3 regions of the Staphylococcus sp. GDH8C109P genome follow, and region 2 is predicted to be linked to each of the others. Evidence: riboswitches for the same ligand, from Rfam matches in the RefSeq annotation. Region 2 holds a riboswitch; each other region holds the start of a gene.
The links. A riboswitch is a leader RNA that binds a small molecule or an ion and turns the genes downstream of it on or off. The one in region 2 is predicted to bind S-adenosylmethionine.
Positions count from the first base shown of each region.

Region 1: another riboswitch for S-adenosylmethionine. It lies ahead of metK (methionine adenosyltransferase); the one in region 2 lies ahead of KA867_RS01465 (methionine ABC transporter ATP-binding protein).
Region 3: another riboswitch for S-adenosylmethionine. It lies ahead of KA867_RS03980 (MetQ/NlpA family ABC transporter substrate-binding protein); the one in region 2 lies ahead of KA867_RS01465 (methionine ABC transporter ATP-binding protein).

Region 1 is NZ_JAESMX010000015.1:144,733-152,253, forward strand. It holds gene KA867_RS09205 (nuclease-related domain-containing protein) at 1-323, opposite strand, end outside; gene metK (methionine adenosyltransferase) at 417-1,613, opposite strand; SAM riboswitch class I at 1,726-1,838, opposite strand; gene pckA (phosphoenolpyruvate carboxykinase (ATP)) at 1,995-3,581, shown strand; gene KA867_RS09220 (alpha/beta hydrolase family protein) at 3,613-4,416, opposite strand; gene ytkD (RNA deprotection pyrophosphohydrolase) at 4,400-4,882, opposite strand; gene yidD (membrane protein insertion efficiency factor YidD) at 4,944-5,180, shown strand; gene menC (o-succinylbenzoate synthase) at 5,177-6,181, opposite strand; gene menE (o-succinylbenzoate--CoA ligase) at 6,194-7,521, opposite strand, start outside.
Region 2 is NZ_JAESMX010000001.1:272,448-279,968, reverse strand. It holds gene popT (polyprenyl-phosphate transporter PopT) at 1-571, shown strand, start outside; gene KA867_RS01475 (MetQ/NlpA family ABC transporter substrate-binding protein) at 1,304-2,119, opposite strand; gene KA867_RS01470 (methionine ABC transporter permease) at 2,138-2,833, opposite strand; gene KA867_RS01465 (methionine ABC transporter ATP-binding protein) at 2,826-3,851, opposite strand; SAM riboswitch class I at 3,933-4,038, opposite strand; gene KA867_RS01460 (thioredoxin family protein) at 4,092-4,391, opposite strand; gene KA867_RS01455 (toprim domain-containing protein) at 4,388-4,780, opposite strand; gene gcvH (glycine cleavage system protein GcvH) at 5,046-5,426, opposite strand; gene KA867_RS01445 (arsenate reductase family protein) at 5,607-5,960, opposite strand; gene KA867_RS01440 (thioredoxin family protein) at 6,104-6,424, shown strand; partial or broken gene KA867_RS01435 (transposase) at 7,016-7,492, shown strand; gene KA867_RS01430 (nitroreductase family protein) at 7,436-7,521, opposite strand, start outside.
Region 3 is NZ_JAESMX010000009.1:444,433-451,953, forward strand. It holds gene KA867_RS03975 (lactate/malate family dehydrogenase) at 17-949, opposite strand; gene KA867_RS03980 (MetQ/NlpA family ABC transporter substrate-binding protein) at 1,003-1,818, opposite strand; SAM riboswitch class I at 1,912-2,021, opposite strand; partial or broken gene KA867_RS03985 (globin domain-containing protein) at 2,330-3,474, opposite strand; gene KA867_RS03990 (4-fold beta flower protein) at 4,028-4,282, opposite strand; gene KA867_RS03995 (SDR family NAD(P)-dependent oxidoreductase) at 4,405-5,151, opposite strand; partial or broken gene KA867_RS04000 (carboxymuconolactone decarboxylase family protein) at 5,170-5,609, opposite strand; gene KA867_RS04005 (GAF domain-containing protein) at 5,730-6,134, opposite strand; gene KA867_RS04010 (SDR family oxidoreductase) at 6,514-7,284, opposite strand; gene folE (GTP cyclohydrolase I FolE) at 7,305-7,521, opposite strand, start outside.

The sequences.
Region 1 (7,521 bases), on a different contig from region 2:
CCAATTAATCTCATATCCGTTACGTACTCACTTTTATTTTTAGAGAAAAGTTTCAATGCATCTATTTCTTGATCTTTCGCATTTACTGTAGCTTCGTAGTCCTCTTTTTGTTTAGTAACTTGCTTTTTATTTTCAATTCTTTCTTTTTCTAACTCTTCATCATGTTCATCGCTAAGTTTTTGTTCTCTTGATTTATATTGTTCCTCGATGGTTTGCTGTGCTTTTTTCTTACTTTTCAAAGCAACTAAAAATAGGATTAAACAAATAACTGCTACGACTATTGCCACGATTAAACCAATTTCTATCGGGCCAAATGAATTCATAACAACAACGCTCCTTTATGTGTTCAGTAACTTAATTATAATAGATATGAGCTCATCATTCGATAGTAAAGTTGAAAAATAAATACTTCGCGCTTATATTTCTACGCTATCTTTTAATAAATTAACTTTATCTAATTTTTCCCATGGTAACAGTATATCTGTTCGTCCAAAGTGGCCATACGCAGCCGTTTGTTTATAAATTGGATGTTTTAAATCTAACATTTTAATAATGCCTGCTGGTCTTAAATCAAAGTGCTTTCTAACAGCCTCTACTAGTTCTGTTTCACTTACTTTTCCTGTTCCAAAAGTGTCTATCGCAATCGAAACTGGTTCCGCTACACCAATTGCATAAGCGAGTTGAACTTCACACTTATCGGCTAAATCAGCAGCAACAATATTTTTGGCTACGTAACGCGCAGCATAAGTAGCTGAGCGATCTACTTTTGTAGGATCTTTACCGCTAAAACAACCTCCTCCATGACGTGCATAACCACCGTATGTATCTACGATAATCTTGCGACCTGTTAAACCAACATCACCTTGAGGCCCGCCGATTACAAATCGTCCAGTCGGATTAATATAAAATCTTGTATTATCATCGATTAATCCTTCAGGTACTGTTGGATATATAACATGTTCTTTGATATCAGCTTGAATTTGTTCTAAAGTAGTGTCTTCTGCATGCTGAGCTGAAACGACAATTGTATCTATACGATGCGGTTTATCTTGTTCATCATATTCCACTGTTACTTGAACTTTTCCATCTGGGCGTAAATATTTTAAAATATTATCTTTTCGCACATCTGATAATCGTTTAGCTAATTGATGCGATAAAAATATTGGTAACGGCATATAAGTATCCGTTTCGTTCGTCGCATAACCAAACATTAAACCTTGGTCTCCTGCACCAGTTGCTTCAATTTCTTCTTCTGATAAATTGTCACGATATTCTAAAGCATTATCGACACCTTGTGCAATATCAGGAGATTGCTCATCAATTGCGGTTAATATAGCCATCGTTTGGCTATCATAACCATATTTCGCACGTGTGTATCCGATATTTTTAATTGTTTCTCTCACAACTTTAGGTATATCTACATAAGTAGCTGTAGATATCTCTCCGGAAATTAATGCCATACCTGTAGTTACCGTTGTTTCGCAAGCAACTCGCGCATTAGGATCGTCTTTCAAAATTTCATCTAAAATTGCATCAGACACTTGGTCAGCGATTTTATCTGGGTGCCCTTCTGTAACCGATTCTGAAGTAAATAATCTTCTATTATAAGTCATAAATTAACTTGCTCCTTTGTCTTTGATTACGAAAATTCTCTTTGATTGAGCTCATTAAAAAAAGGCCTTCTTCACTATATGAATAGAGAGAAGGCCCTTATACGTCCATTCGCTCTTATCGTTCAGACGCTATTTGTCCGCAAACGGTTTGGCACCTTTCTTCATTGTAAGAAGAGGTTGCTGGGCTTCATTGGGTCCATGTCCCTCCGCCACTCAGGATAAGAGAATCCGTTAATCACTATAGTACCGAAACTAAGTAGTAATGTCAATTTGATATTTATTTAATTTCCTTTAAATATGGTGTGGACTAATCAATCATATGTGTTATACTCTGTAATTGTAAAGGCTTACATTAATTTAATAGCGTTGGAGGGATTTAGTATGGCGGTAGATACATACACTTACACAAAAAAAGTTCAAAATATTTTGGACAAGAAGTCTTCATTATTTCAACAATCCACAACACAGTTGTATAAGAAAATTCTTAATAACAATGAAGGAGAATTAACCGAACTAGGTGCAATTAACGCTAAAACAGGTAAATACACTGGCCGTTCACCGAAGGATAAGTTTATTGTTAATGAACCATCATACAGAGATGACATTGATTGGGGAAATATCAATCAACCTATTGAAGAGGACACATTTTTAAAGTTATATGATAAAGTATTAAATTATCTAAATGAAAAAGATGAATTATATGTATTTAAAGGATATGCAGGTAGTGATCAGGATTCACAACTTAAACTAACAGTGGTTAATGAATTGGCTTGGCATAATCTATTCGCACAAAATATGTTTATTCGTCCTGAAACAAAAGAAGAAGCAGAAGAAATCAAATCTGATTTTACTATTGTATCGGCACCCTATTTTAAAGCTGATCCAAGTAAAGATGGTACAAATTCAGAAACATTTATTATTACTTCCTTTAAACACAAGGTCATTTTAATCGGTGGAACAGAATACGCTGGTGAAATGAAAAAAGGTATCTTCTCCGTAATGAACTACTTACTACCTAAAGATAATATTATGAGTATGCACTGCTCCGCAAACGTTGGTGAAAAAGGTGACGTAGCTTTATTCTTTGGGCTTTCTGGAACAGGTAAAACCACGCTTTCAGCAGATTCAACCCGAAAGTTAATTGGTGATGACGAACATGGATGGAATGAAAATGGTATTTTTAATATCGAAGGTGGCTGTTACGCAAAAGCAATCAACCTTTCTTACAAAAAAGAACCTCAAATTTATGAAGCAATTAAATACGGTACGATTTTAGAAAATGTTGTTGTAGATGAAGAAGGCGATGTCAACTTTGATGATAACTATTATACTGAAAATACGAGAGCCGCTTATCCAATTAATCATATAGATAATATCGTTACACCTTCCAAAGCAGCACATCCAAATACGATTATTTTCTTAACTGCTGACGCTTTTGGTGTTTTACCACCTATCTCAAAACTCAGCAAAGATCAAGCAATGTATCACTTTTTAAGCGGATTCACAGCTAAGCTTGCAGGAACAGAAAGAGGTATAACTGAACCTGAACCATCTTTCTCAACATGTTTCGGTTCACCTTTCTTACCATTACACGCTAAAGTTTATGCAGACTTGCTAGGTAACTTAATAGATAAACACGATGTAGATGTATACTTAGTAAACACCGGTTGGACTGGAGGTAAATATGGTACAGGACGCCGTATTAGCTTAAATTATACGAGACAAATGGTTAATCAGGCAATTACTGGTCAGTTAAGAGATACAGAGTATATTCAAGATGATATGTTTGGATTAAATATACCAGTGGAAGTTGATGATGTACCTCAAACATTACTAAATCCTATAAATGCTTGGAGTAAGCCAGAGGCATATAGAGAACAAGCACAAGATTTAATAGACAGATTTAAACATAATTTCGAAAAGTTTGGCGATGAAGTTTCAGATTTAGCACAAAACGGTGGATTTTAAATAAAATACTAAATAAAGCACATGGACCATATTACAGTTGTGGTCCATGTGCTTTACTAGTGATTGTTTTATTTTTTTCTACTTGTGCCATCCATTTTTTAACTGTAGTTAACGCTTTTTTCATCGCAAATGGCCTTGGTACATGACCTTCATCCATTTGATAAAATGTTTGATAAGTTGTACCAATATGTTTTAATTGTGTTTCTAAATAATAAGCTTGATGAATCCCTACTTGTTTATCTTTTCCTCCGTGTACTATAAGAATCGGCGGACTATCGGCATGTATTTTAGTTATCGCATCTCTTTGCTTATATGCATTTTCTTTTTTCTTTGGATGTCCAACCATCCTTCTTAACATACCTCTTAAATCTATTCTTTCCTCGTACATGAGACGAATATCGGACACACCACCCCAAATAATATAACTAGTTATAGGCAAATCCTGAAATGTAAGTAACCCTTGTAATCCACCTCTAGAAAAGCCTATCATATGAATATAAGCTTCTGGATATAATGTATTTAATATTCGAATCGCAACCGTAACATCATTTAAATCCCTACCATGAAATTCATCTTTACCTTCACTACCATTATTACCTCTATAATACGGCCCAAATACAAGTGTCTGCGCATCTGAAAATTGCATTAGTCGCCCTGCTCTTACTTTACCGACTTGCCCTTTACCACCTCGCAAATATACAACAATCCGCTTTACACTTTTATGGGGTTGCATTAATAAACCTCTAACATTAATGCCATCTACTTTATAAGTGACTTCTTCAAAAATATGGTCAGGTACTTCTATAGGCATTCTTTTTTTATGCATAAAATCCAAGCTCGATCACTCTCTCTAAACATTGTAAGATTGCAGCATCTTTCAATAAATAACTTTTTCGTTCTTCTGCAATGTCTGAAATACTATTAAAAATTAATGGGCCTTCAGTTTCTAAATAATCATTTTTGGTTTGTAATCGATTTACTTTAACCATAAAAACATCTTTTGTAAACGGTATACCATTTTGACGCTTAACACTATATTGAGCAATATAATGTTTGTCTTTAATATTTATAAGCGCTCCTGTTTCTTCAAACAATTCCCTATCACACGCTTGTTCACTCGATTCTCCTTCTTCTCTTTTGCCTCCTGGAAATTCTATACCTCTTAATTTATGTTTGGTGAAAAGCAATTGTCCTTGGTATATAGGAATAACCAAGACATGATCACCATCTGGGATGTCGTTTTCATCCTTAAATGATAAATAGACATCATCATTTTCTTTATCTTTAAACTTCACAAACATCAAACTCCCTTTATATATGTTAAACTATCATTGCTATGTAAATTGTTGGAGGCAAAATTTTATGAAAAAAATCTTTCTAGGTCTTATCTATATATATCAACATTTCATTTCTCCGATAACCCCGGCTACTTGTCGTTTTTACCCCACTTGTTCTGAATATACTAGAGAAGCCATAGAAGTTTTCGGACCCATCAAAGGTATTTGGTTAGGTGTTAAACGTATTTCAAAATGTCACCCACTCCATAAAGGTGGATTTGATCCAGTACCTCTAAAAAAAGATAAAAAGCATAAACATTAATTAATCTGAGTTAAATAAAACTTGTTTACAAAAGGAGGTTCAAAATAAATTGAGCCTCTTTTTAATACGCCCGAATGCGGTACAATATCATTTTCAAAATAAAATCCGTGTGGTGTAATATCACTTGGATAAGCGGCATATCGTGCTAATAAAGCCGTAAAATATCGACTTAAACCATATTCATACATACCACCAATGACAAATTTCACATGTTTTTGCTCTAATATTTCAATTATTTCCAAGACTTTATCAATGCCACCCAGTCTGAATGGTTTTAATACCACAACATCAATTTTATAATTTTCAACATAATATAGAATTGCTTTCAATGATACTGCTTTCTCATCAATAGCTATGGGAGGTAATTCAGAATCTTTAAAATCATTTACTTTTTGTATATCTTTAAAAGGCTCTTCTAAATAAAGTATATCACTGCTTGAAAGGAGTATAACTTTCTCAACATCACTATTTTTAACCGATTCATTAGCGTCAATGACGATCTGAGGTTTAAATGGCAATCTCTTCAATTGTTTTACATCTTCTAAAATGTTTTCAGACCATTTTATTTTTATGCGATGTGGTTGTGTGACTTTTAAGTTGAAAATATGCTTATATGTTAGACCACTAACTGTTGCACCATAGGGTACATTAAACGTTTCTAATTCGTAAAAAGCCTGATAACAGGCCATCACAATCATACTTCGTGTAGCAGGATATATCTCCAAACATTGAAGTGCATTTTGTACATCCGAAAAGCGTTCAAACTCATGGTTTTTAAATGTTTCAAACCACTTTATTGCTTGGTCATAAACTACTTCTATCGTTTCATCTGCATACCAATCTGTTTCAAAAGCGTTACACTCTCCAAAATAATGTATATGTTTATCAGTTATAAACTCAACAAAAAGTGCTTTACGCTTGTTCATTTTTACTTTAGGAGTAACGATTGCATGCTTAAAATGATTATTACAAATATAAAGTTTCATTTCGCTCAATTTCATTATTGCTCACGCCTATTTTTTTAAATGTTTTCGTTGCAATTTACCAGTAGATGTATAAGGTAATTCTGTTACATGTTTGAAATATTTTGGGATTTTGTACTTCGCTATATGCGTTTTAAAATGTGCTAATAATTCTTCATTTGATAATTCAATTTTTGAAACATAATATAAATAAGGTACTTCACCCCATGTACTGTCATGTTCACCAATACACATTGCATCAATAATGGATGCATGAAGTTTTGCCACAGATTCTATTTGATATGGATATATATTTTCGCCACCACTAATGATTAAATCTTTTCGTCTGTCATAAATCATTACATAACCATCTTCATCAATTTCTGCAATATCTCCTGTTTTAAAATAACCATTTTCAAATGTATTCATTAAATTTTCAGGGTATAGATACCCATTCATAACATTATCACCTTTGATAAGCAGTTCTCCATGCCCTTGATCATTAGGGTCTTTTATTTTAACAAAAACATTTTCACTTGGCTTTCCGACAGTGTCATATCGCTCAGATAACATATTGGGTGATGCTGTTAAAAATTGAGAGCATGTTTCAGTCATTCCGAATGAATTATAAATCGGCAATTCTGATTCCAAAGCATTTTCAATTAATGTATTAGAAAGTTTTGCCCCACCCAACAATATCTTTTGTATATTAAATGGTTGATCCAAACCTTCATCCATTAACCATTTTAAAGTTTGCGGAACCAATGATACATGTGTTGGTAATTCTTTTTGGATTATTTCAAGAATTACTTGTGAATTGAACTTCGCTGCAATACGTACTGTAAAACCTTCCATAAGCGCTCTTAATATGACACTTAAACCAGATATATGATAAATAGGTAACACTGATAACCATTTTGTGTCTTGATCAAATCCTAAACTTTCTTTACAGCCAACTGCACTTGCATAATGATTGCTAAAAGTTTGAGGAACTGCTTTTTGTGGTCCAGTTGTTCCAGATGTAAACATAATTGAAGCAATTCGATCCATATTGAATATAGCTTCATACGTGTTGTCAGAAACTTCTTTTTTTAATTCATTAAAGTCAATTATGGCTATATCTTGTATCATTAAATTGCTAGTAGTAATAACTGTATCGGTTTCAATAGAGTATAACTGATTTTGCATTTCTTCTTTGGTTAAACGCGTGTTTAGCATCACTATTTCTACACCTGTTAGCCACAACGCATTAATCAAAGTAATAGATTCAATTTGATTTTCTATATATATACCTATACGCTTTTTATTCAATTGTTTTATTTGATAAGCTAATCGACTTGCTTCGTAATACATTGAAGCAAAGGTAATTTTATTGCTAC
Region 2 (7,521 bases):
AATCGCAGGCATCATACCCTATTTATTAAATACAGCAAGAGTTAAACAAACATTTCAAACATCTCATTATTTACTCGTTTTACTGGGTATTATAATCATTGTAGTGATCACCTTGTTAAACAATGGTGATAAACATGCAGGAGAAACACTTGAATTATCAACTGGTCTTATTATTAAATATTTTATTGCAGGTGTTTGTGCTTCTAGTGCAATGTTACTACCAGGCATTTCAGGATCCTTTATGTTATTAGTATTTGGTGTATATGGTACTGTAATGTTTTCAATTTCAGAATTTATGTCTTTAAATTTTAAAGCTGTACCAATCTTAATGGTCGTAGGTATTGGAATCATTTGTGGTTTCTTATTTTCTAGTAAATTGATTCAATACCTTTTAAACCATTATACTTACTTAACCTATGCACTTATCATTGGTTTTGTTGTAGGATCACTGTATGCAGTATTTCCAGGTTTGCCAAGTGATGTTTCCACTTGGATTATTTCTATTATTACAGTAATATCAGGCTACTTTATTAGCTACAAACTAGGACATGTTACTAGCGATGATTTTTAATTTTTCTATGTATAAACCATATTAAAATAAGATTGTATATTTATCAGAAGCTTATATAAGCATTTTGACAATACAGTCGTTATATAATATTTGATTTCTACCCTTATCAAAACATAAAGCCCGGAATGGTAAAGATTCGTTGCTATAACTAAGTAGTTTAGTTACAAATCCATACCACATCCGGGCTATTTTACATTCATACTTATACATCAATAGCGAAATGATATATGTATGAATGACTATATATAATGACGCACTATATTCTGATATAAAGTACGCCCCATTTTAAGTTCTCCCTATCACAGTTTGAATGATATTGTGGTATCGAAAAACACCATCAACATTTTCGTGCTTTAAAGCAATTCACTCAAACATAATTTAATTTTACGCCATAAAACTGTGGAATTCAAATATGTAATTTTTCTATTTATAATCATCTTGTAAGCAAAACAAATAAATATAACATCATCTCAAAAGGCAATGATCAATCCTTTAGATTATTAAACTCATCGAGTAACACCTCCCTATACAATTGTATAATACATTTGTTAATGAGAAATTTATGAACAAATTTGAGAATGTGCAACCATGTTAATATATCCTAAAGCATTCGTATTTTTTTATATGTCGTATTCCACGCACTACTACTTTTTATGCCCTTTTTCTAATTTTAAACAAACAAAAAGAACCCCATATCCATTGTGGTTAAAGGGTTCTTTATTAAAAACACTATTATTTTGCTGGTACTACTGCACCATCATATTTTTTATTGATGTAATCTTTAATTTCTTTAGACTGTAATGCATCCATTAATGCTTTGATTTTTTTATCGTCTTTATGACCTTCTTTGACACCAATCAAGTTAGCGTATGGATTGTCTTTTGCTTTTTCTAAAACAATTGAATCGTCTTTAGGACTTAATTTTTGATCAATTGCAAAGTTTGAATTAATGATTACTGCGTCAGCATCTTCTTTTTGATAAATCTTAGGTAGATATTCTGCTGATTGTTTATTGTTAAATTTGATATCTTTTTTATTTTCTACGATATCATCAAATTTAGCATCTTCAGTTTTAACACCTTTTTTAATTTTGATTAATCCTGCATCAGAGAAGAATTTTAAGAATCGACCTTCTTCTGCAGGGTTATTTGAAACATAAACAGTAGCGCCTTTTGGTAATTCTTTTAAGCTTTTATATTTTTTTGAATAAACAGCCATGGGCTCTAAGTGTACATTGCCTGCTGATTCGATTTTATAATTTTTATCTTTCTTTTCAGTATTTAGATATGGTGTATGTTGGAAGAAGTTTGCATCTATCTCACCTTTATCTAATAATTTATTTGGCGTCGTGTAATCGTTAATCGTTTTAATTTTTAAGTCATAACCTTTATCTTTTAAAATTGGTTTTGCTTTTTCTAAGATTTCAGCATGTGGGGCTGGAGAAGCACCAACTGTAATTGTCTTATCTTTACCACCACCGCCATTACCACAAGCAGCTAATATTAATGCTAAAGCTATTATTGAAGCTAAACTAAATAATTTTTTCATATAATTGTCCCCTTTAACTTAACGTTTATCTATTTTATTTGTAACTTGGTCTCCAATGAATTGGATGATAAAAACAATAATTAAGATTAAAATTGTAGAAACGAATATGACATCGTTTTGGTTTCGTGTGAAGCCAGTTAAGTATGCTAAGTTACCTAAACCTCCAGCTCCAATCACACCAGCTACTGCAGTAGAACCTACTAAAGCAATTGCTGTTACAGTTATTCCAGATATCAACGCTGGCATTGCTTCAGGTAACAACACTTTTTTTACTACTGTCCATGTTGTAGCTCCCATTGACCAAGCAGCTTCAATAACACCCTTGTCAATTTCTTTAAAAGCGATTTCCACTAATCTTGCGTAGAATGGTGCTGCACTGATGATTAGTGCTGGCAAAGCACCGGTTGGTCCACTAATCGTTCCAAGTACTAAACTCGTAAATGGTATAAGTAGTAAAATTAAAATAATAAATGGTATTGCTCTGAATAAATTCACCACAAATGATACAACGCTGTAAAACACTCTAGCTACTGGCGATTGACTTTTAGCAGATAAAAATAAAAGCACACCAAGTATCAAACCAAAAATAAAAGCAAATATTGTAGATATCACTGTCATATAAATTGTTTCATATGTAGCTAACCAAACCTCGTCCCAACTTACATTAGGCATTGTTAGCATTTCCTGTAGAATCTCGCTGAATGAACTACCCATGCTTTAACACCTCCACAGAAACATGTTGTGCACTTAAATCATTTTTGAACTTTTCGAATTTTTCAGAATTTACATCTAATAAATGTAATACTAAAAAGCCCAGTGCACCATCTTTAGTATGTTTAATATTTGCTTCAAGAATATTGACATCAATATTATGGGTCTTTGTTATGTATGACACTAATGGTTCAGTTGTATTGTTTCCTGTAAAATTCAAACGTACGACATAAGCACTTTCATCTAAATCAATCAATTCAGAAATGGATTCGTCAAATTCATCATTTAAGTCTTCTTTGACAAAGCGTTTCGTTACTTCATGTTGAGGATTCTCAAAAACAGTTGACACACTTCCTTGTTCTATAACACGGCCATTTTCCATTACTGCCACTTCATCACAAATGCGTCTGATGACTTGCATTTCATGTGTGATGATAACGATCGTTAAATTTCTTTCTTCTTTAATTTTTAATAATAATTCTAAAATTTCATCTGTTGTTTGAGGGTCTAATGCACTTGTCGCTTCATCACAAAGCAAGACATTAGGCTCATTTGCTAACGCACGTGCAATACCCACACGTTGTTTTTGTCCACCTGATAATTCTGATGGATAGGCATTTTCTCTACCTTTTAGTCCTACCAATTCCACTAATTCCATCGCTCGTTTTTTTGCTTCACTGCGCGATACACCAGCAATTTCTAATGGAAAAGTAATATTATTCAAAACATTACGTGACCACAATAGATTAAAATGTTGAAAAATCATGCTCACTTTTTGACGTTTTTTTCTCAATTCTGATTTCGATAAGTTCCCTATGGTATCTCCATCAATGATGACGTCTCCTGAAGTTGGTTGTTCAAGATGATTTAAAAGTCTTATCAAAGTACTTTTACCTGCGCCTGAAAAACCAACCACACCAAAAATGGAGCCTGATTGAATGCTTAAATCAACATGATCTACTGCTAACACATCGTGTTTTTTCGTTTTATATCTCTTAACGATTTGATTTAATTCAATCATTGCCGTTTCCTCCTTGTATTGCTCATTCAATTAAAAAATGCTCTCTCTTTTCACCGAAGAATAGAGAAAGCATACCCGCTTCTCTCATCTTCTAAAGTTTATCTACTTTATGTGAATTGGCACCATTTCTATTACAGACGGTTGCCGGGCTTCATAGGGCACATCCCTCCACCTCTCGTGATAAGAGTTCATTATTTAATTATCCATAATCCTACCATTGTACTAAAGATTCGTCAATAATTATTTTAAATTTTCTAACAAATAAGGCACTGATTGAAATGCATAAATTCTTTTTTGTTCTTCGCCTTTGGACATAAGCATAAGTATCGGTACTGATTGTATCTCATGTTGTTGGCTAAAATCGGGATGGAAATTTAAATCTATTTTAGTAATTGGTAATTTTAAAATTTCATTCGCAATATCTAACATTCGTTCCGATACTTTACATGTACCACAGGTTGGTGTATAACCAAAAATTAGATATTTTTCTTTATCTACGTGTTCTAAAACATTAACACACGTTTCATTCTGTACATTCATGTTAATAAACTGACCCTTTCAGCAATATAATCTAATTTTGCTTTTGCTACTTTTTCTTCATCTTTCACTAAAAATCCATGCTTTGCTAATACTTTTGACAAATAGGCTTTAGGGCATCTCGCAACTTCACCATATTGTTTGTCTATGTGAATGTGTTTACTTTCACTTAAATATTTTTTAAACCATCTACGTATCTTTTCACCTTCATCATCTGCATCTGCAAGTACATAAACTTGCTTGTCGTATAATGATTCAATCATTTCATCTAACTTATCAATCCCCATAGTACCATTAGTACAAATGATTTCAATAGGTTGGTCAATCACCTGGTTCACCCGTTTCTTGTCTGTTTTCCCTTCGACAATGATAACTTGGTTTAATATCGCCATGACATTCACCTCTAAATGTGATAGTAAATTCAATTTTATATTTAGTTCTACACCAGACATTAGCAACATAAACATTTATTATAGATTCTTATTATAATCTTAATAATTGAATATTCAATTTATCAGCAATGGTATTACTAATGATATTTTTCAATGTAATTTATACTTCAAAAAACAACTTGAATATTGAAGTGAAATTCAGTCTTTCATCATAGGGTAAAATAAAAACTCCATGATATATCGTATCGTGGAGTTTGATTTCATATTATTCACCGATCATTTCAGAGTATTGGTCAGCTGACATTAGCTCGTCTAATTGACTTTCATCACTTAACTCAACTTTAACCATCCATGCTTTTTCATATGGTGATTCATTAACGAATTCTGGACTATCTTCTAGTTCATCATTTGTTTCTACAACTTTACCTGAAACAGGTGCATAAAGTTCTGAAACTGTTTTTACTGATTCAACACTACCAAAAGATTCACCTTCGTCAATATCGTCATCAGTTTCAGGTAATTCAACGAATACGATATCACCTAATTCACTTTGCGCGTACTCAGTGATACCAATCGTCACTGTATTTCCATCAATTTTTACCCATTCATGTTCTTTAGAGTATTTTAATTCACTTGGTACTGCCACGAGAATCCCCTCCTAAATGTTTTTACATATTCATGATGCCATATGAAAGGCTTACAATCAACTATTTAATCGATTTTACAATACTTCTCATGTTTCACAATTCATCGCACAAAACATTTTCAAAGTATATAGTTATTATTCTCAAAAGTTGTTAAAAATGAATTGTAAAAGAAAATGTGTTTACAACCAAGTTTCCTTGTATTGTTCCTCTTTAAAACCTACTGTTACTTTATCACCTAATACAGCGAGTGGTCGTTTCACTAACATGCCATCCGAGGATAATAAATCTAGTTTTTCTTCGTCGGAAAGGTCTTTTAATTTATCTTTAAGGCCTAATTCACGATATTTTGCGCCATGCGTGTTAAAAAGTTTATTGATATCAATACCTGTAGTATTAATGATTTCTTTAAACTCATTTTTAGTCGGTGTATGTTGCACAATATCGATAGGTTCAAAACTTACCCCGTATTCTTGTAAAAATTTTGCAGCTTTTTTACAAGTTGTACAATTAGGATATTGGTAAAATTTTATCATTTTTCAGGACCTCCTATGCTTAGTTAACACTAATATAACAAACTTATAACAAAAACGCTCTAATTATTAAGCTGATTTTTTTAATAACTGCAAATTGTCGGTTATAATGTTTACAATAATATCTTTTATAAAGGAGTCTAATTATGGAATCAATTAATACTAATAATCAATTTAAAAATACAGTACAAAGTGACGAGCCAGTCATCGTTAAGTTTGAAGCAGGATGGTGCCCAGACTGCAAGGCAATGGACATGTGGATTGACCCAATTGTAGAAAAGTACAACAATTATAACTGGTACACTGTAAACCGCGATGAATTGGAAGACGCTGCAGCTGAAAATGACGTTATGGGTATTCCAAGTTTATTAGTTTTTAAAAACGGAGAAAAATTAGCCCATTTACATTCGGCAAATGCTAAATCTCCTGAACAAGTTGAATCATTCCTAGCTGAAACGTTTGAGTAATTATTGGTTTAATTCTATTAATTTTAATTTTTAAACAATCAAAATTTTGAAGTAAGCATTAAAATGAGAGTGGAACAAAAATCCCCATTCTCAAAATAAGAGGGCCAATCCTTAATATGGATTGGTCCTCTTTATATTTAATATATTACGATTTTGATCGTGCATGCTTGCCTGGGGATATGGTTCGAGCCTGTAGTCTCTCACTCATATCATTTCCCCGGGCGTCAGCACGTTGCAAAATCTCTATAGGTGATGTGTTTTAATACAATAGAAAAAAACTTCGTATTATTTAACTTATACAACTAATATTAAGTCATATTTTTAATTAACCAAAAGATATAACTTAATATAAATACACATGATGGATACGTCCATTTTATATAAAAAACTTACGATTTTGACCGTGCATGCTTGCCTGGGGTATGGTTCGAGCCTGTAGTCTCTCACTCATATCATTTCCCCGGGGGTCAGCACGATGCAAAATCGTTTGGAATATTTATCAAAATACAAAAGCAAAGCCTCATTTGAAACAATTCATTCCCTCTAATATATTGATGAAGTTCTTATTTTATAAAATTAATAACATGACTCAAATGGTACGAATGTGATGATCGTTTCAAATGTCCACTTAAAAATTGATGTATGAAAAGCAATGCAAAAACGAATAAGAAGATAATGAAGCATTTTAATTGGGAGTATTTTAAATCTCAAATTAATCAGCAGCTTTCAGAAACAGAAACTAAAAAATCTACAGTCAAGAAAAATTGATGTAGAACCAGTTTTTGGATTCATGAAAGCTATTTTGGGTTTCACTCGAATGTCAGTTCGAGGGATAGACAAAGTCAAAAAAGAATTAGGATTTGTCCTAATGGCATTGAATGTAAGAAAAATAGTAGCTCAACGAGCTAAATTATTTGATAAAAATAAAGAAAACGACAATTTCTACATATTTCAATAGAAATTATCGTTTTCTGTTTAGTCAGAGACATTTATGTCCCAACCCCATTTTATTTAAAACTTATCAATGACTTGATTTTGTTGACGTTCTCGATGTGGCATTTTTTCTAAATCTTTCAAATCAGTCAAATATAGTAATC
Region 3 (7,521 bases), on a different contig from region 2:
TCTATACTAAAGGAAATTATTTTTGTGCTATATTAATTGTTTGTCTGATATATTGATATGCTTCAATTAGCTGTTGTTCTTCCTGCTCATCCAATGCTATAGGATACCTTTGGACAATGCCATATTGGTCAACTAATGTTGGTAAACTATACGCCCCATCATCTAGCCCATATTCCTGACTGATTGATGTTAATGGCATAATTGTACGCTGGTTTAAAGCAATCGCTTGTATCAAAGCAGTCGTCACCTTGGAAATAGCTGCATTGGTCCACCCTTTTTGATAAAAAACATCCATTGAAACTTCATTTATAATAGACGTTATATGTGCCTTATCAATCGCTGGCGCTTGACTTAAAGCTTCATACTCTGATAATTCCATACCGTGAATACGTACTTTGCTCCATACAGGCACTGCATACTGACCATGTTCACCAATAACAAAGGCTTCAACATTTTTAGGATCAATTTGGTAATGCTGAGCGACAATAGTTTTGAATCTTGAACTTTCTAATGCTGTACCCGTCCCAATTATTTTATGCGATGGATAATTGACTTGATTGGCAAAATATACCATCGAATCTACTGGATTAGAAATTAAAATAATAATTGCTTCTTGCGTAACTTCAGCAATTTGCTTCATCACATTTTTTATAATGTCATGGTTATCTTGTGCCAATAATGTTCGGTCGCCATCGTTTTTATCTGTTTGTATACTTGCGGCAATAACTATAAAATCTGCGTCAGCTAAATCTTGGTACGCGCCTGCTTTAATTCTCACATGACTGATATTAAACAGTCCTTGTGAATGATTATGATCAAGCGCTTCACCACTTGCAATTTCTTCTTTGCTATCAATCAATACAATTTCTGAAAATAAATTCAAATACTGAACGTCTGTCAATACTTGACTGCCTACTCTACCAAGTCCAACAATTCCTAACTTAGACATGTCTAACCATACCTCCTCTGTTTGTTAAAACTTATATTCATAAATCAATGTTTTTATTTTTCATAAGGTATAACATCTTCATTATATTCTTTTTTAATAAACTTTTTCATATCTTCAGATTGTAAAACTTTTAGTAATGTTTGATATTTTTTATCATCTTTATGACCTTTTTGAACTGCAACAATATTGGCAAATGGTGATGATTTACCTTCTATTGCAATAGCGTCTTTGTGTGGCGTTAAACCATTATCAATCGCGTAATTAGAATTCATGATTACAGCTGCGCCTTCTTTACTTTTATAGGTTTTAGGTAAAAATTCTGCCCCTTGTTTATTGTTAAACTTGAGATTCTTTTTGTTTTCTACAATATCTTCAAATTTGGCATCTTCAATTTTGACACCTTTTTTAATTTTTATTAACCCTTTATCTACGAAAAATGATAAGAAACGTCCTTCTTCAGCTGGATTATTAGAAACATAAATTGTAGAACCATTCGGGATGTCTTTGATATCTTTATATTTTTTACTGTATACACCCATTGGTGTCGTAAATACTTTCCCTACTTCTTCAATATTATAATTATGGTCTTCTCTTTCAGCCTTTAAATAAGGCACATGTTGAAAGAAGTTTGCGTCCACGTCACCTTTATCTAAGAGTTTATTGGGTACTTTATAATCATTAACAACTTTAATTTCTAAATCATAACCTTTTTTCTTCATTTCCTCTTTCGCATGTTTTAGAACTTCACCATGAGGTGCTGGTGATGTAGCAATTGTAATCTTTTTATTCTCTTTATCTTTGGACGAACCACAAGCTACAAGTATTACAGCAAAACATACTAAAACAGTTAAACTAATGACCTTTTTCATAACATCTCTCCTTAACTTTATCTAAAAATAAAATTCACTCATTATGTAAAAAAATACTTTCTCTTAATAAAATAAAGAGAAAGTATGCACCTTCTCTTATCTTCGAAAGTAATCATTGTTACTTTCTGTGAATTAGCACCATTTCGTTAAACGATGGTTGCTGGGCTTCATCGGGCACGTCCCTTCGCCTCTCTAAATAAGAGTCAATCATATGTATTTGAGTTGTATTAATCCTAGCATTCCACTCATGTTTAGTCAATGAAATTTTAGAAAATTCTAATTTATTAATGATTAATCTAATATTAATAAAATTGTTCCATGTGAAACGAATACATTTACACTAAAAGTAGTGAACATTTAGTAACTCAGCTACTTAAAATAAGTAGAATTTTAAAATTACTAAACATAGTAAAAAAACGTCAATTCCATTAGAAATTGACGTTTTTTGCATACATTTTTTATAATCTTTTCTAATCATCATCAAATATGATTTTCAAAAAATATTATATTTTTATACAGAAAAACTTAATCTTGGAACAAATGTTTCAAAATGAATACGTTCTTCTGGAATTTCAAGTGCTTGTAAATTTAACATCATTGAATTTAAGAATGAACTTCCACCACAAATATAAATTTCTGTTTCATCATCAAGATATGCCTCTAAATCTTTTTTTCTATATAACCATCCTCATCACGTAAATGAGCATGAAATATACTTTTCTCTGATTTTGCGTTAATTGATTTAATTGTATCTTCAAAAGCAATATTATCACTATCTGAAGTTACCTGAATAAATGTAGCAGATAAATTAGCTTCAACAGCTTCTCTATACATTGAAACAAGTGGTGTTACACCTACGCCAGAACCTAAGAATAATTGTTTTTTATCTTTATTTACTAAACCAAAACCACCTACTGGTGCAGATAACTCTAATGTATCTCCAATTTTAACTTCGTCATGTAAAATCGTTGAAACTTCACCTTCATGTTCTTCTGTAAAATCTTTTCTTACACCAAATGTTAAATAATCACGATTTCCATCTACAATGGAATAATGTCTTTTAGCCTGATAAGGTAATTTCTTATTTGAAATATTTACAGTAATATACTGACCTGGTGTGAATTGACTTAAATCAATATCCTCTGATTGAATCGTAAATGATTTAATGATTTCTGTTTCTTTTTGAATATCAGTGACTTCAAACGGTTTAAATCCTTCCCAAGCCATTTGGCTATAAACTTCTTTTTCTAAGCCAATAAATGCGTCTGCGATTGCTTGATAAGCTTTAATCCATGTTTGAATAATTTCACTATCATCAGTCAATCCAGTTACTTCTTGAATCGCCCAAATTAAATTTTCACCTACAATCGGATAATGCTCAGGTTGAACTTGTAACGCACAATGTTTGTAGACCACTGGCATGATAACCGGAACAATTGGAGATAAATCATCAATATTATCAGCTGCAGCTAAGACAGCCATAGCTAGTGCTGAAGATTATAAACCTTTTTTCTGGTTCGTTTGGTTAAATACATTTTTCAATTCTGGATGCTCTTCAAATAACCTTTTATAAAAAATAGAAGTAATATTTTGTCCCTCGTCTTTTAGAAGTGGCACTGTTTCTTTAATTATTTTGATTTCTTCATTCGTTAACATAAAATCTCTCCTTAATAGTAATTTAAGATAGTTTAAGACAAAATAATTATATTAAATCACCTTATTCAAATAAATTACTAACATATTTATTATCATTTTAAGATATTAATGAAGCCTATCTTTAGCTTACTATTTATATCATTTTTGTAAAATCAAGTGTTTGGAAAAGAATGTTATGACTATAAAATTAGAGCGTATTTGCGGTTCTAGTATTTGTATATTAACAGATAGCATTGGGCCTAATGGTATTTCTAAAGAAGAAACTAATTTAGATTGTTGGATATATGATATTGCCCTTCAATAAAATTATGATAAAAAAGCTCTAAAAAATACTTTAAAAATAAAAAATAGCACAAAATAACAGTACTATGACCTAGTTATTTTGTGCTAAAAATGAATAACATATGCAAGCAGTTGTTTTAAAAGGATGACTTAAAACAGTCATTTTTCAAACACCTTGTAATAAAAAATCTATGCCACTTAAGTGTGACCAAGCTAAGTGATAGATATTTTTAATTTTAACTTGTTTTCTATTCTTTTTAATTGGCATATCTTATTTTATATTTTTTCTAGGAGCCTTGTTTTTAATAGGTTTTATTGGGCCACCAGATGCTTTCGAGCTAAACATTACACATTTACCCTTTAAATCTCTTATCCATCCATTTTCAAACCAACCTAAATGACTCCCATTAAAACCATATACTTTATTACATTGAAAATAAACGACTGCTCTACCATTAAAAAGATAAATATGGATATTATCTTCGGTATAGGCTGTAGCATCACCATTTTTGTCGTAAAAGTTCATTTTAAACCTTCTTTAATGCTTATTTTTATAGTTAAAAATATATTTTACAATTGAAAAATTCATTACAGTTAAAGCTATAATAATACTGTGAGTATTTGAAAGTTAAATTTAAAAACATTTTTTTATTTTAAGTGTAATCCACCACTCACGGGGAAGTAATGTCCTGTGTAAAAACTATCATCGTCATTCACAAAAAAGTTAACTGCACGAACAACATCTTCTGGTTTAGCTATTCTTTTAGCGGGTGTTATTTCGGCGATACTTTTAATAATCTTGGTTTGTGATTTAGTTCGGTCTGTTTCTATCATACCTGGACCAACAACATTCGAAGTGATACCATATTCACTCATTTCAAGTGCTACATATTTTGAAAAAGTACTTATTGCGGCTCTAGAACTACCATGATGAGCTACATTATTTGACGGTTTTTCACTAGATAATGATCCTATATAAATAATGCGACCATAATGATTTTGTTTCATAGTGCCTAAAACAGCTTTTGTCATATTAAAGGCTGCGCCCATATCTTCATTTAAATTTTTAGACATGTCTTCCCAAGTCATGTCTTCAATTGACATTGGTCTAAATAATGGACCAGCATTGTTTACCAAAATATCAACAGTACCGAATGATTTTAATGCTTCATTAACTACTCTCTGCGAGCCATCAATGGTTGTGACGTCAGCTTGCACAATAATGGCGTTGGAACCTAAATCTTTAATTTTTTCTTGGACACCTTCAACACTTTTTTCATCATTTAAGTAATTCAATACAATATTGACACCTTTTTCTGCTAAATTTATAGCAATAGCAGCACCTAGACCTCTACCGGATCCTGTAACAATCGCAACTTGATTATTTATAGACATATTTTGTACTCCTTTGATTTAAATATTGTATTCATTTCCCATAGATATAGATATTCTATTCCATGTATTAATTTGTGCAATTGTAAATATTAAATGGGCATATTCCTCTTCGTTATAATTTTCACGAACGCGATTATAGAGCGCATCCGGAACTTTATGATTAGAAATTAACGTAACATGTTCAGCTAATTCTAGTGCCAATTTTTCAGCGTCGCTGTATATATTAGTATCTTCCCAAGCATTTAATAAATAAATTTTCTTTTCGTCTATACCTCGTTTTCTAGCATCTGTAGTGTGCATGTTTAAACAAAATGCACAACCATTCAATTGAGAAACTCTTATTTTTATTAATTCTTGCAATTTGTTGTCGATTGTATTTTTTTCAATAATTTTTCCATTTCATACATTAATTCAATATTATCTGAGGCAATTTCTTCATAATTCATTCGTAAACTCATCTTATACACTCCTTATTTTTTAATGTAATTGATAGATACGTCTGTCATGATACTTAAATCTGTTTCTGTTAATTTTTGCTCTATAAGCTCTACTATATTTTGTAAATTTGATTCATCATTTTAATTAAAACGATGAATCGTTGGTGCATCTATATCTAACACGCCAATTATCGTATTATCTACAAATATAGGTAATACAATTTCTGATTTACTGTTTGAATCACAAAATATATGATTTGGATATTCGTAAACGTCTTCTACATTTATTAAATTACGCTGTGTTACAGCATCTCCGCATACACCAGATTCCAATTTTAAATGTGAACAAGCTGGTTGTCCTTGAAAAGGACCTAATAATAATTCTTCATTTTTTATAAAATAAAAGCCTAGCCAATTTACATTTGGTAAATTTGAATAAAGTAAAGATGAGATATTTGAAAAAATGGTAATAGGTTCTACTTCATCTTCTATTAAAGCTACTAATTGCTTAGCTAAACTGCCATAGTTTGTGGATTTATTAGTCATTATGATTACTCCTAATTTTATTCTTTATTTTTTATAAGATAATCTTGTACTTCTTTTTTATTCTTATAACCATTAGTGAAAAATACAGCCTGTGGTTTATCTAATTGATCATAATATGTGATTGAAAATATTGGTATTTAAGACAATTTCTATATGATTATCAGCAAAAAATTCTCTTTTTCTAATAAAAGTATAGAAGTATTTTCATTATCTTGCATACACGCTTTCATCAAAAGGGGGGGCATATGTCAATCGTTCCTCACTTTGAACAATTTTAATGCCACCTTGATACCCTTTTTACTTAATTTCTTTACTGCAAATATACTTACTATAGACCCACCTACAATTACAACATTATCATCCATATTAAAGTACTTCTTTATAAATTATATTTGTTGATAACATCATGATTACCTGTCACAGAGATTGTTGCACCAGTTATATAACTTGATTTTTCTTCACAAAGAAAATTAATGACACGAGAAATATCTTCACCATATTCTTTTCTTTGAATCTCAAAATGAGATAATTCATTTCTTTTATACTCAGCTATATTTTTTTCCTTATCATCACCTAAAATATCACCTGGACAAACTGTATTAAATGTTATTCCAAAACGCGCTTCTTCTTTTGATAAAGTTTGTGTTAATGATATGACACCTGTTTTTGCAGCGGCATATGCGCCTCGATATATCCAACCTGGTATATTTTGGCTTTGATCAAAACCAAATGTTATAACTCTCCCCCATTTATTCTTCCTCATAATAGGAATAACTTCTTTAACTAAAATGAAAAAACTTTTTAAATTACCGTCAACCATAGCATTCCATTCTTCATAAGTAGTATCGACAATGGTTTTCTTCCCCTTAATAAATGGTCCTGCATTATGAATTAAAATATCTAAGCGCCCCATAGTAGACATAATTGTTTGAATCATATTTTTTACATCATTTATTTTTGATACGTCTGCTTGGATTGCTATAACATTCACACCAAATTTATGCTTGATTTCATCAACTAATTTTTGTGCTTCTTCCTTACTTTTTCGATAATTAATAACTATATCAATTTCATTAGCAGCTAAATCAAGCGCTGTTTTCTTACCCAAACCTTTTGCACTACCAGTAATTAAGGCTACTCTTCTACACATAATTACACACCTTATTCTAATTATTTATTGATTAAAGTTAAAAATTCATTTCTTGTATTATAATTTTTATGAAATAACCCATGTACAGCTGAAGTGATTGTAGAAGATTGTTCTTTCTTGATACCTCGGCTACACATACACATATGTTTAGCTTCAATCACTACCATGACACCTCTAGGTTCTAACACCTCATTGATTGCTTGTGCAATTTGAGTTGTTAATCTTTCTTGTACTTGA